3 regions of the Streptomyces sp. NPDC001816 genome follow, and region 1 is predicted to be linked to each of the others. Evidence: riboswitches for the same ligand, from Rfam matches in the RefSeq annotation. Region 1 holds a riboswitch; each other region holds the start of a gene.
The links. Region 1 has a riboswitch for cyclic di-AMP ahead of ACFYZZ_RS40160 (transglycosylase SLT domain-containing protein). Riboswitches for the same ligand answer to the same signal wherever they lie in the genome.
Positions count from the first base shown of each region.

Region 2: another riboswitch for cyclic di-AMP. It lies ahead of ACFYZZ_RS00625 (M23 family metallopeptidase); the one in region 1 lies ahead of ACFYZZ_RS40160 (transglycosylase SLT domain-containing protein).
Region 3: another riboswitch for cyclic di-AMP. It lies ahead of ACFYZZ_RS21730 (M23 family metallopeptidase); the one in region 1 lies ahead of ACFYZZ_RS40160 (transglycosylase SLT domain-containing protein).

Region 1 covers NZ_JBIATY010000016.1:167,785-171,048, forward strand. Annotated here, with positions in the region: gene ACFYZZ_RS40150 (FAD-dependent oxidoreductase) at 1-538, shown strand, start outside; gene ACFYZZ_RS40155 (HAD family hydrolase) at 693-1,505, shown strand; gene ACFYZZ_RS40160 (transglycosylase SLT domain-containing protein) at 1,541-2,029, opposite strand; cyclic di-AMP (ydaO/yuaA leader) riboswitch at 2,035-2,248, opposite strand; gene ACFYZZ_RS40165 (polyprenyl synthetase family protein) at 2,748-3,264, shown strand, end outside.
Region 2 covers NZ_JBIATY010000001.1:143,078-146,341, reverse strand. Annotated here, with positions in the region: gene ACFYZZ_RS00635 (HPr family phosphocarrier protein) at 1-242, shown strand, start outside; gene ACFYZZ_RS00630 (GntR family transcriptional regulator) at 426-1,121, opposite strand; gene ACFYZZ_RS00625 (M23 family metallopeptidase) at 1,320-2,075, opposite strand; cyclic di-AMP (ydaO/yuaA leader) riboswitch at 2,088-2,251, opposite strand; gene ACFYZZ_RS00620 (M16 family metallopeptidase) at 2,474-3,264, opposite strand, start outside.
Region 3 covers NZ_JBIATY010000006.1:20,671-23,934, forward strand. Annotated here, with positions in the region: gene ACFYZZ_RS21725 (aldo/keto reductase) at 1-662, opposite strand, end outside; gene ACFYZZ_RS21730 (M23 family metallopeptidase) at 736-1,767, opposite strand; cyclic di-AMP (ydaO/yuaA leader) riboswitch at 1,775-1,934, opposite strand; gene ACFYZZ_RS21735 (PP2C family protein-serine/threonine phosphatase) at 2,176-3,264, opposite strand, start outside.

The DNA.
Region 1 (3,264 bases):
CTGGGAGCAGCCGAGGCTGCGCCCCGAGTCGCCCTTCGGCCGTGCCTGGTCCCTGTGGGCGCTCAGCCACTACCCCCACCCGTACCGCTTCCTGCCCGCCCGCACCCGCCACTACCTGGTCCGCCGGGTCCTCGGTCCGCTCGGCGCCTGGTGGCTGCGCGACCGCTTCGAGGGCAGGGTGCAGGTCCAGGAGGTCGAGCGGGTGGTGGGCGCCGAGGCCCCGGACGGCAGCCCGGTCCTCACCGTCCGCACCCACGGCAAGGGCACCGAGCGGCTCTCGGCCGACCATGTGATCGCGGCCACCGGCTACCGCGTGAACATCGCCGCGATGGACTTCCTCGGCCCTGAGCTGCGCACCCGGCTGGCGGTGAGCCGGGGCACGCCCAGGCTCGGACCCGGGTACGTCTCCTCCGTCCCCGGCCTGTACTTCACCGGCCTCCCGGCGGCGTCCTCGTACGGCCCGGTGATGCGCTTCGTCTGCGGCACGGAGTTCGCCTCGCCGCGCCTGGCCGGGCATCTGGCGGCGGCACACGGCTGAGCCGCGGACGACGCCGTCTCGCTCACCGGCAGGTCCGATCGCGTCAACTCCACCACCATCAGGGCGGCCGCAGGGGCCACTTGGGGCCGAGGAGCACACAAGTCCGGGAACTTCAGGGTGAGTCGGCGGGGCGTGGGATCCGTATTCTCTGATCATGGCCGCACCCCCCGCATACTCACTGATCGCCACCGACCTGGACGGGACGCTGCTGCGCGGCGACGACACCGTCTCCGACCGGTCGCGCGCCGCGCTGGAGCGGGTGGCACGGGCCGGCGCCCGGCACCTGGTGGTGACGGGCCGCCCGGCTCCTCGGGTACGGCCCCTCCTGGAGGGCCTCGGCAGCACGGGGCTCGCGGTGTGCGGGCAGGGCGCGCAGGTCTACGACGCCGGCGCCGACCGTCTGCTGTGGTCGGTCCGGCTGGACCGGGAACTGGCCGAGACCGCGCTCGGCAAGATCGAGGCCGAGGTGGGGCAGGTCTACGCGGCCGTCGACCAGGACGGCGTGGACGGGCTCACCCTGATCGAACCCGGGTATCTGATGCCGCACCCGACCCTGCCCGCCGTGCGGGTCGGCCGCCGCGACGACCTGTGGTGCGAGCCCATCAGCAAGGTGCTGCTGCGCCACCACACGCTGTCCGACGACGAGTTGGCGGCGATCGCACGCTCGGCGGTGGGCTCGCTGGCGACGGTCACGATGTCGGGGCCCGGGACCGTGGAACTGCAGCCGTCCGGGGTCACGAAGGCGACGGGGCTGGCGCTGGCCGCCGAGTACCTGGGGATCGCCGCCGGCCGGGCCCTCGCGTTCGGCGACATGCCCAACGACATCCCCATGTTCGACTGGGCCGGACGCGGCGTCGCCATGGCCAACGCCCACCCCGAACTCAAGGCCGTCGCCGATGAGATCACCACGTCGAACGAGGACGACGGCATCGCCGTCGTCCTCGAAAGACTGTTCCCGACCGACTGACCGGGATATCAGTAGTGGCCCGCCGCGGGCGCCGGTCAGTAGGCGCCGAAGACGTTGTCGATCGACCCGTAGCGCTTGGCCGCGTAGTTGCAGGCGGCCGTGATGTTCGCGACCGGGTCGTAGATGTCGAAGGACGTTCCGGCCACGTGGTACGCGTTGAACGTCGGGTCGATGACCTGGAGCAGGCCCTTGGACGGGATGCCCTTGGCCGCGTTGGAGTCCCAGAGGTTGATGGCCGCCGGGTTGCCCGACGACTCACGGATGACATTGCGGTAGATGCCGTTGTACGTCCCCGGGATGCCCTTCTCGCGCATGATCGCGAGCGACTCGCGGATCCAGCCGTCGAGGTTGTTCGGGTACCCGGCGAGCGTGGTGGCCGGCGTGCTGGCCGTGGGGGTGGCCGCGGAGGCGCTGGTCGCGCCGATGACGGGAAGGGCGAGCACGGCGGCGCCGGTGCCGATGACGGCGAGCTTGCGGACGAGGCGGTTGGTGCGGGTGCGGCGGGGCTGAGCGGCAGCAAGCATGGGGACGTTCCTCTCCGTCGCCTACGAGGTGAGCTGTCGGGTTCGGGCGGGGAGGTGCCCGGCCGTACCTCTGGGGGGAGGCACGACTTCACCCCTAGCTGTCCCGGCGCGACGTGCGTCGTCCGGTCCGGCGGCTTACCTGGGTCCCCCGCTCCTGCCGTACGAATGAGTTCGTCGATGGGTGGTGTCAGACGCGGCAGGATTCGGCGTTCGTCTGACTGGCCCGGAAGCTATGCGACAGCACATGTCGGGAACAAGTACTGAATTCACCCAATGAGGCAGTTGACCTTGATCTATTCCAAATGGGGCACTTGATCCTTTGCGGTTGCCAACGCTCAACTGCCCGATGTGGAAAGGGGAGAACGAGGGTGGCGCCCCTTGGCCGATTCCCGGGCCCGCGTGACCCAACTCACGAAATGGCAAAGGGTACCAAATCAGACATGGGGGATTCGGGAGATTTGCTGGGTGTGGTGCAAAAGGAGTACTCCGCCCGCCGTGCGGTTCGCGACAAATCGGGCGAGATCCTGTTAAGTCGTTGTGTACCCACACTTATCAGATGATCAAAAACATACCGGCCCTGATCCGATACCGCCCGGGCTGGACCGGTGGGCGCTATCGGTGATCGAAACAGGACCGGATACGCTGACTTGAGTGATGGCAACGACCTATCGACAAACCGTGTAATCGCCAGCAGACACCAGCAGACAGGAGACCCCTCGTGACCGTCGTCGGGCCGTTCGGGCTGAGCGTGCGGGACCAGGCTCTGGAAGCCGATGTCCAGGCCGGATTGGCGGCTGTCGAGGAAGGCTTGCTCGAAGCCACCAAGAGCGAGGTCCCGTTCATCACGGAGGCCGCGCAGCACCTCGTACGGGCCGGTGGGAAGCGGTTCAGGCCGCTGCTCGTCATGCTCGCGGCGCAGTTCGGCGATCCGTACGCGCCGGGCGTCGTGCCGTCGGCCGTCGTCGTGGAGCTGACCCACCTGGCCACGCTGTACCACGACGACGTCATGGACGAGGCGTCCGTGCGGCGCGGCGTGGACAGCGCCAACACCCGCTGGGGCAACTCGGTCGCGGTCCTCACCGGCGACTTCCTCTTCGCCCGCGCCTCTCAGATCCTCGCCGACCTCGGCCCCGAGGCGGTCCGGGTCCAGGCCCTCGCGTTCGAGCGGCTGGTCACCGGGCAGATCCTGGAGACCGCGGGACCCTCGGACGGCCGCGACCCGGTCGACCACTACC
Region 2 (3,264 bases), on a different contig from region 1:
TCCACGCCCGCCCCGCATCCATCTTCGTCCGGGCCGCCACGGCCGCAGGTGTCCCGGTGACGATCGCCAAGGCTGACGGCAACCCCGTCAACGCGGCCTCCATGCTGGCTGTCCTGGGCCTGGGCGCCCAGGGCGGCGAGGAGATCGTCCTCGCCTCCGACGCCGAGGGCGCGGACATCGCCCTGGACCGTCTGGCCAAGCTGGTCTCCGAGGGGCTGGAAGAGCTCCCCGAGACCGTCTGAGGCATGCCAGGAAGCCGCGTCACCCTTTCCGGGTGGCGCGGCTTCCGCATTCTTTGCACCCGGTCCGGGGAATTCACCACAGGCACACCGAAGGCACGCGACCGCGAATTCACGGCGCACCGGGAAAAGGGCAGCGGAAATACCCGCCCATCGAATATCTCCTCTTTGTATACGGCGCCCGTGTTAATGCCGCAGGCTCTGCATGTTTACGGCATGTTGCGAGTTCCTCACACGCTCGGAGCGGTCCCCGCCCGAGGTGAACCGCAGCCGGTGCGCGCCCGTCGAGCGCTCCGTGTGCATCGCCGTGATCGCCCGCGCGCGCTCGCTGTCGCCGCGTGCCACCGCGTCCACGATCGCGCCGTGCTCCGCCCAGGAGTCCACCGGACTCGGCGGCGCCTCCACCGTGTACATCCAGGCGATCTTGTGCCGCAGCTGGGTCAGCATCGAGGACAGCGAGGGGCTTCCGGAGGCCTGCGCCAGCGTCTCGTGGAACCAGCCGCCCAGCGAGCGCAGATCGTCGCTGCTGCCCCGCCTGGCCCGCTCCTGGCCCAGCCGGACCAGCCCTCGCAGCACCTTCAGATGGGCCTCGGTGCGCCGCTGGGCGGCCCGGGAGGCGCCGAGCGGCTCCAGGAGCGTGCGCATCTCCAGCAGGTCGGCGGCCTCCTGCTCGGTCGGCTCGGCCACGCACGCGCCCGCGTGCCGTCGGGTCACCACGAAGCCCTCCGCCTCCAGGGTGCGCAGGGCCTCACGGACAGGGACGCGCGAGACGCCGTAGCGGCGGGCGAGGACTTCCTCGGTGAGGCGGCCGCCGCGCTCGTAGACACCCGCGACGATGTCGTCCCGGATCGCCGTGCACACCGAGTGCGCCGGAATACGCATGACCGACCTCCGCTTTAATCCCCGTGAAACGTCGACGATGGACGCATGTTCCGTGACTCTATTGCAATGAGCCGGAATTTCCGACGGCAGGCCGGAATCCATGGATATTTTTTGGACAGCGGATGCCGCAGGCACTGCGAAAAACGGCGAAAGCCCCGGCTCGTGAGCCGGGGCTTCGGGATGTCGTGCGCCGGAGCGTCAGACGTTCACGCCGTGCTGGCGGAGATAGGCGATCGGGTCGACGTCCGAACCGTACTCGGAGGTCGTGCGGGCCTCGAAGTGCAGATGCGGTCCGGTGACGTTGCCGGTCGCGCCGGACAGGCCGATCTGCTGGCCCGGGAGGACCTTCTGGCCCACGACGACGCCGATGGACGACAGGTGTCCGTACTGGGTGTACATGCCGTCGGCCATCCGGATCACGATCTGGTTGCCGTACGCGCCGCCCCACCCGGTGGAGACGACCGTGCCGGAGCCGACCGCGTGGACGGACGTCCCGCTGGCCGCGTGGAAGTCGATGCCGGTGTGGGAACCGGAGGACCACAGGGAGCTGCTGGCCTTGTAGCCGGTGGAGACGTACGAGTGCGCGATCGGGGCGACGAAGGCGTTCAGGCGCTTGCGCTCGGCCTCTCGCGCGGCGCGGGCCTGGGCCTCGCGCTCCTTCTTCGCCTCCATCGCGGCCACCTTGGCCGCGGCCTCCTCGGCCGCCTTCTGCCGGGCGGCCACCAGCTGGGCCTCGGCCTGCGCGTCGATCTGCTCGGCGACCGAGTCGCTTTCGGTGATGACCGGGGTGAGGCCGGTGTCCTCGACGGAGTTGTCCGCGGCGAGCGCCGGGCCGGCCGCCAGGGTGCCGACGACACCGGTGGTGGTGAGGGCCGCGACACCGGCCGCCTGAACGGTGGTGCGCTTGACCCGGCCGGGCTTGCGGTGCTTCCCGGTGGCGTACATGAACGCCATGAAGTGGCTGGTCCTTTCCTTCCCTCTCGCCTACCGGGTTAGCTGACGGGTTCGGAGCAGGAAGGTCTCCTACGGACCCCCTCGCCGGTGCGCGGGCGTCCGATTCACCCCAGGGACTGCGGTGGGTCCCCGGCTCCCCTGGCTCGCGCCGTGGGGGGACTCGGCGATGACTGTCCGGTGCCGCGGGCGCGGCGCACTGCCTGACGAACAGCCCGGTCGACGCTATGCGGCCCGACTTTCGATCCCCAAACGGATCCGGGCTTTTGTAGCGCATCCCACAGGCCAGACAGGCAACCTCTGCCCCAATTCGGACATCTGGGGAAGGGCTCCGCACGGCAAAGGGCCCTGACGACCCGTCGGATCGTCAGGGCCCCACGCGCGCGGTGCGCCGTAAGCCGCTACTCGGCTGCCACGACGGTGACTTCGCCGATGCCGAGCGCCTCGACCGACGCCTTGATCTCGGCCGCGTCACCGACGAGGACGGTCACCAGGCGGTCCACCGGGAAGGCGTTGATGACCGCCGCGGTGGCCTCCACGGTGCCGGTGCCGGCGAGCTGCTGATACAGAGTCGCCTGGAAGTCGTCGGGCAGGTACTGCTCGACCTGGTCCGCCAGCGTGCTCGCGACGGCCGCCGCGGTCTCGTACTTCAGCGGCGCCACACCGACCAGGTTCTGCACGGCGACGTCCCGCTCGGCGTCGGTCAGGCCCTCCGCGGCGAGCGTGCGCAGCACCGTCCACAGGTCCTGCAGCGCGGGACCGGTGTTCGGGGTGTCCACGGAGCCGCTGATCGCGAGCATCGCGGCGCCCGTGCCGTCCGGCGCGGAGCGCAGGACCTGCCCGAAGGAGCGCACGCCGTAGGTGTAGCCCTTCTCCTCGCGCAGGACGCGGTCCAGGCGGGAGGTGAGGGTGCCGCCGAGGCAGTAGGTGCCGAGCACCTGGGCGGCCCACACGCGGTCGTGCCGGTCGGGTCCGATCCGGCCGATGAGCAGCTGGGTCTGGACGGCGCCCGGCCGGTCGACGATGACCACCCGGCCGGTGTCGTCGGCGGTCACCGGCGGCACGGGCCGCGGCGCGCCCGGGGTGCCCGTCCAGGCGCCCAGGGTGTCGGCGAGCAGCTCGTCCAGGTCGGTGCCGGTGAGGTCGCCGACCACGACCACGGTGGCCGTGGCGGGCCGCACATGGCGGTCGT
Region 3 (3,264 bases), on a different contig from region 1:
TTCCCGGTGAGGAAACCGGAGGCGAGGGCGAAGTACGGGACCGCCGCGAGGCCTTCACGGGCGGCGAGGTCCTGCAGCGGGCCTTCGTAGGTGTCGCGGGAGACCAGGTTGTAGTGGGGCTGGAGGGCGACGTACCGGGCCAGGCCCTCGCGCTCGGAGAAGTCCAGGGAGGCCTGGAGGCGCTCCGGCGAGATGTTCGAGGCGGCGATGTGCCGGACCTTGCCCGCCTTCACCAGCTCGTCGAGTGCACCGATGATCTCCTCGACGGGCACCTCGGGCTTGTCGAAGTGCGTGTAATAGAGGTCGATGTGGTCGGTGTCCAGGCGGCGCAGGGAGGCGTCGGCGGCCGCCTTGATGTTGGCCGCGGTCAGGCCCTGGTACTGGGGGTGCTGGCTGACCTTGGTCGCGATGACGACGTCGGAGCGGTTGCCGCGGGCCTTCAGCCACCTGCCGATGATCGTCTCGGACTCCCCGCCCTTGTGGCCCTCGATCCACGCCGAGTAGGAGTCGGCGGTGTCGACGAAGTTGCCGCCGGCGGCCGTGTAGGCGTCGAGGACGGCGAAGGAGGTCTCCTCGTCGGCGGTCCAGCCGAAGACGTTGCCGCCGAGGGCCAGGGGGAAGACCTGAAGGTCGGATGAGCCGAGTGTGCGCAGGGAAGTCATGCTCTACGACAACACCGGCGGTGAATGATCGCATTCCGCTGCCGGTGCCGAGTTCCCGCAGGAGAAGGACGTGTCAGGGGGCGAGGCCCTTGTCGCGCAGCCACGCCATCGGGTCGATGCCGGTTGCCTGGCCGCCCGGGTGGACCTCCAGGTGGAGGTGCGGGCCGGTGACGTTGCCGGTGGCGCCGACACGGCCGATGACGTCGCCGGTGCTGACCTTCTGCCCGACGGAGACGCCGATCGAGGACTGGTGGCAGAACCACAGCTCGGTGCCGTCGTCCAGGGTGAGGACGGTGCGGTAGCCGTAGGCGCCGGCCCAGCCCGCCTGAGTGATGGTGCCGCTGTGGATGGCCTTGATGAGGGTGCCGGTGGGCGCGGCGAAGTCGAGGCCGGTGTGGTAGCCGGAGGACCACATCGATCCGGGCTGGCCGAAGGTGCCGGTGATCGTGTACGAGACGACCGGCAGCTTGTACTGCTTGGCCAGCGCGGCCAGGCGCTCTTCCTCGGCCTTCTTCTTGGCCGCGGCCTCCGCCGCCTTCTTGGCCTCGGCGGCCTTGGCTGCGGCTTCCTTCTGCGCCTTGGCGGCCGCGTCGGCGGCCTGCTTCTCGGCGGTGGCCGCCGCTATCGCGGTGGCCTTGCTGTCGGCCTTGCTCTGCTGCTGCTCGGCCTGGGCCATGATCCGGTTGCGCAGGGCCTCGCCCGCGTCGCTCTGGTCGCTTGCGGCGTCGGTCGTGCCGACGTTGGTCAGCGAGGCCGTGGTGGCCTTGGGCGCGTCGGAGGAGGAGCCGTCGTCGAACAGGGAGCTGACGGAGTCCAGGTCCGGCATGGAGATGGAGACCGGCGGCTTGCCGGTGTGGGCGCTGGCCATGCCGCCCGCGCCGACGGCGGCGATGACACCGACGCCGAGGACCGTGGAGCTGCGGGCGAGTCCGCCGCCGCGCTGCTTGCCCACGCGGTGCCGACCGCGTACCGGCCGGATGGACTCCTCGGTGGGGTTCCACTCCTCCCAGGGGCCCTCGTCGGTGCTCTGAGCGCCGAAGTAACCGAAGGTCTCGGTCTCGCTCGGCATGAACGGGGCTTCTGGGGCAGGCCGGTTGGACGCCACGAAGGCGCACTCCTTTCCTTCCTCCGCCTACCGGGTTAGCTGACGGGTTCGGAGCAGGAAGGTCTCCTACGCGCGTATACCTGCCGTGCTTCCACGGCGGCATCCGCGTGATTCACCCCAAGGTGGTGGTTCCCCGGTTCCCTTGCGGGATTCGGCGCGTGCGCACGGAGCCGCCTCTTGTGACGGCTGGGACGACCGCGCTGCGTTATCGAACGTTAATAGACCCGGACGTCAGATTCCAAGCCGTTCTGCTTGATCATTAACGTTTTTCGGGGCGGACGTAGGCGTCAGGACCGGTGGAAAACGGGCGAGTTGACCGGCGTCCAGGAGTCTCGGCAGTTTTGATGGTGTCTCAGATGTTATGCGGAGGGCTTCCGTCCGATCACCTTGGGTGACACTGGCGGGTCGTCAGGGCCGCCGTACGGCCAGCAGCGCCATGTCGTCCGTCATCCCGCCCCCGGAGTGCCGGCGCACCTCCGCGGCGAGGCGGCCGAGCAGCGCGCGGGGGTCGGGGAAGCGGCGTCCGGCGAGCCGGCGAAGGGGGTCGTAGAAGCGGCCGTGGGCGTCACGGGCCTCGGACAGGCCGTCGGTGTAGAGCAGCAGGGTGGCGCCGCTCGGGAAGCCGGACTCGGTCGCGCGGTCGGGCCACCGGCCGAGGTCGGCCATGCCGAGCGGCAGCGCGGGTTCGTGCGCGGCCAGGGTGCGCAGGGTGCCGTCGTCGTGCAGGAGCAGCGGTGGCGGGTGGCCGCGGTTGACGATCCGGACGACGCCGTCGTCACTGCCGCCGCTGCCGCCGTGCGGGAGTTCGGCGAGGACGGCGGTGGTGAAGCCCTCGAAGGCGTCGGTCCCGTCCCGCCGGGTGCCCTCGCGGGCCAGCGCCCGCTCCAGCCGCGCGGCCACCGCCTCCAGCGTGGTCTCCTGCTCGGCGGCCTCCCGGAACGCCCCGATGACCACTGCGACGGCGGCGACCGCGTCCATGCCCTTGCCGCGTACGTCCCCGACGACCAGCCGTACGCCGTGCGGGCTGTCCTGCACCGCGTACAGGTCGCCGCCGATGAAGGCGTCCTCCTGTGCCGCCTCGTACCGGGCCGCGATGTCGAAGCCGGCGATGCGGTCGTCCGGTTCGGGCACGACGGCTCGCTGGGCGGCCTCGGCGATCTCCCGGGCGGAGGCGAGCCGCTGGTCGCCGAGGCGCAGGACGCGGTTGATGGCGGCGGCCAGCACGGCGACCGTGGCCACGGTGACGATCTCGGTGATCGTGTGCACGTCCGTGGGGGGACCGGTCCGGGTGGTGACGACGACGGTGGCGACCAGGGCGGCGAGTCCGGTGAGCAGCGTGGTGCGCAGCGAGGACAGGGGCGCGGCGATCAGCGGGGCGGCCGTGAAGAAGGGCACGGCGGTGAAGGCGCGCGGCGTGAGCAGGTCGTACCCGATCCCCGCGGCGACCAGGAGGGCGGGCAGGGCGCGGGCCAGGGCGCGCGGGGTGGGGTGGCGGCC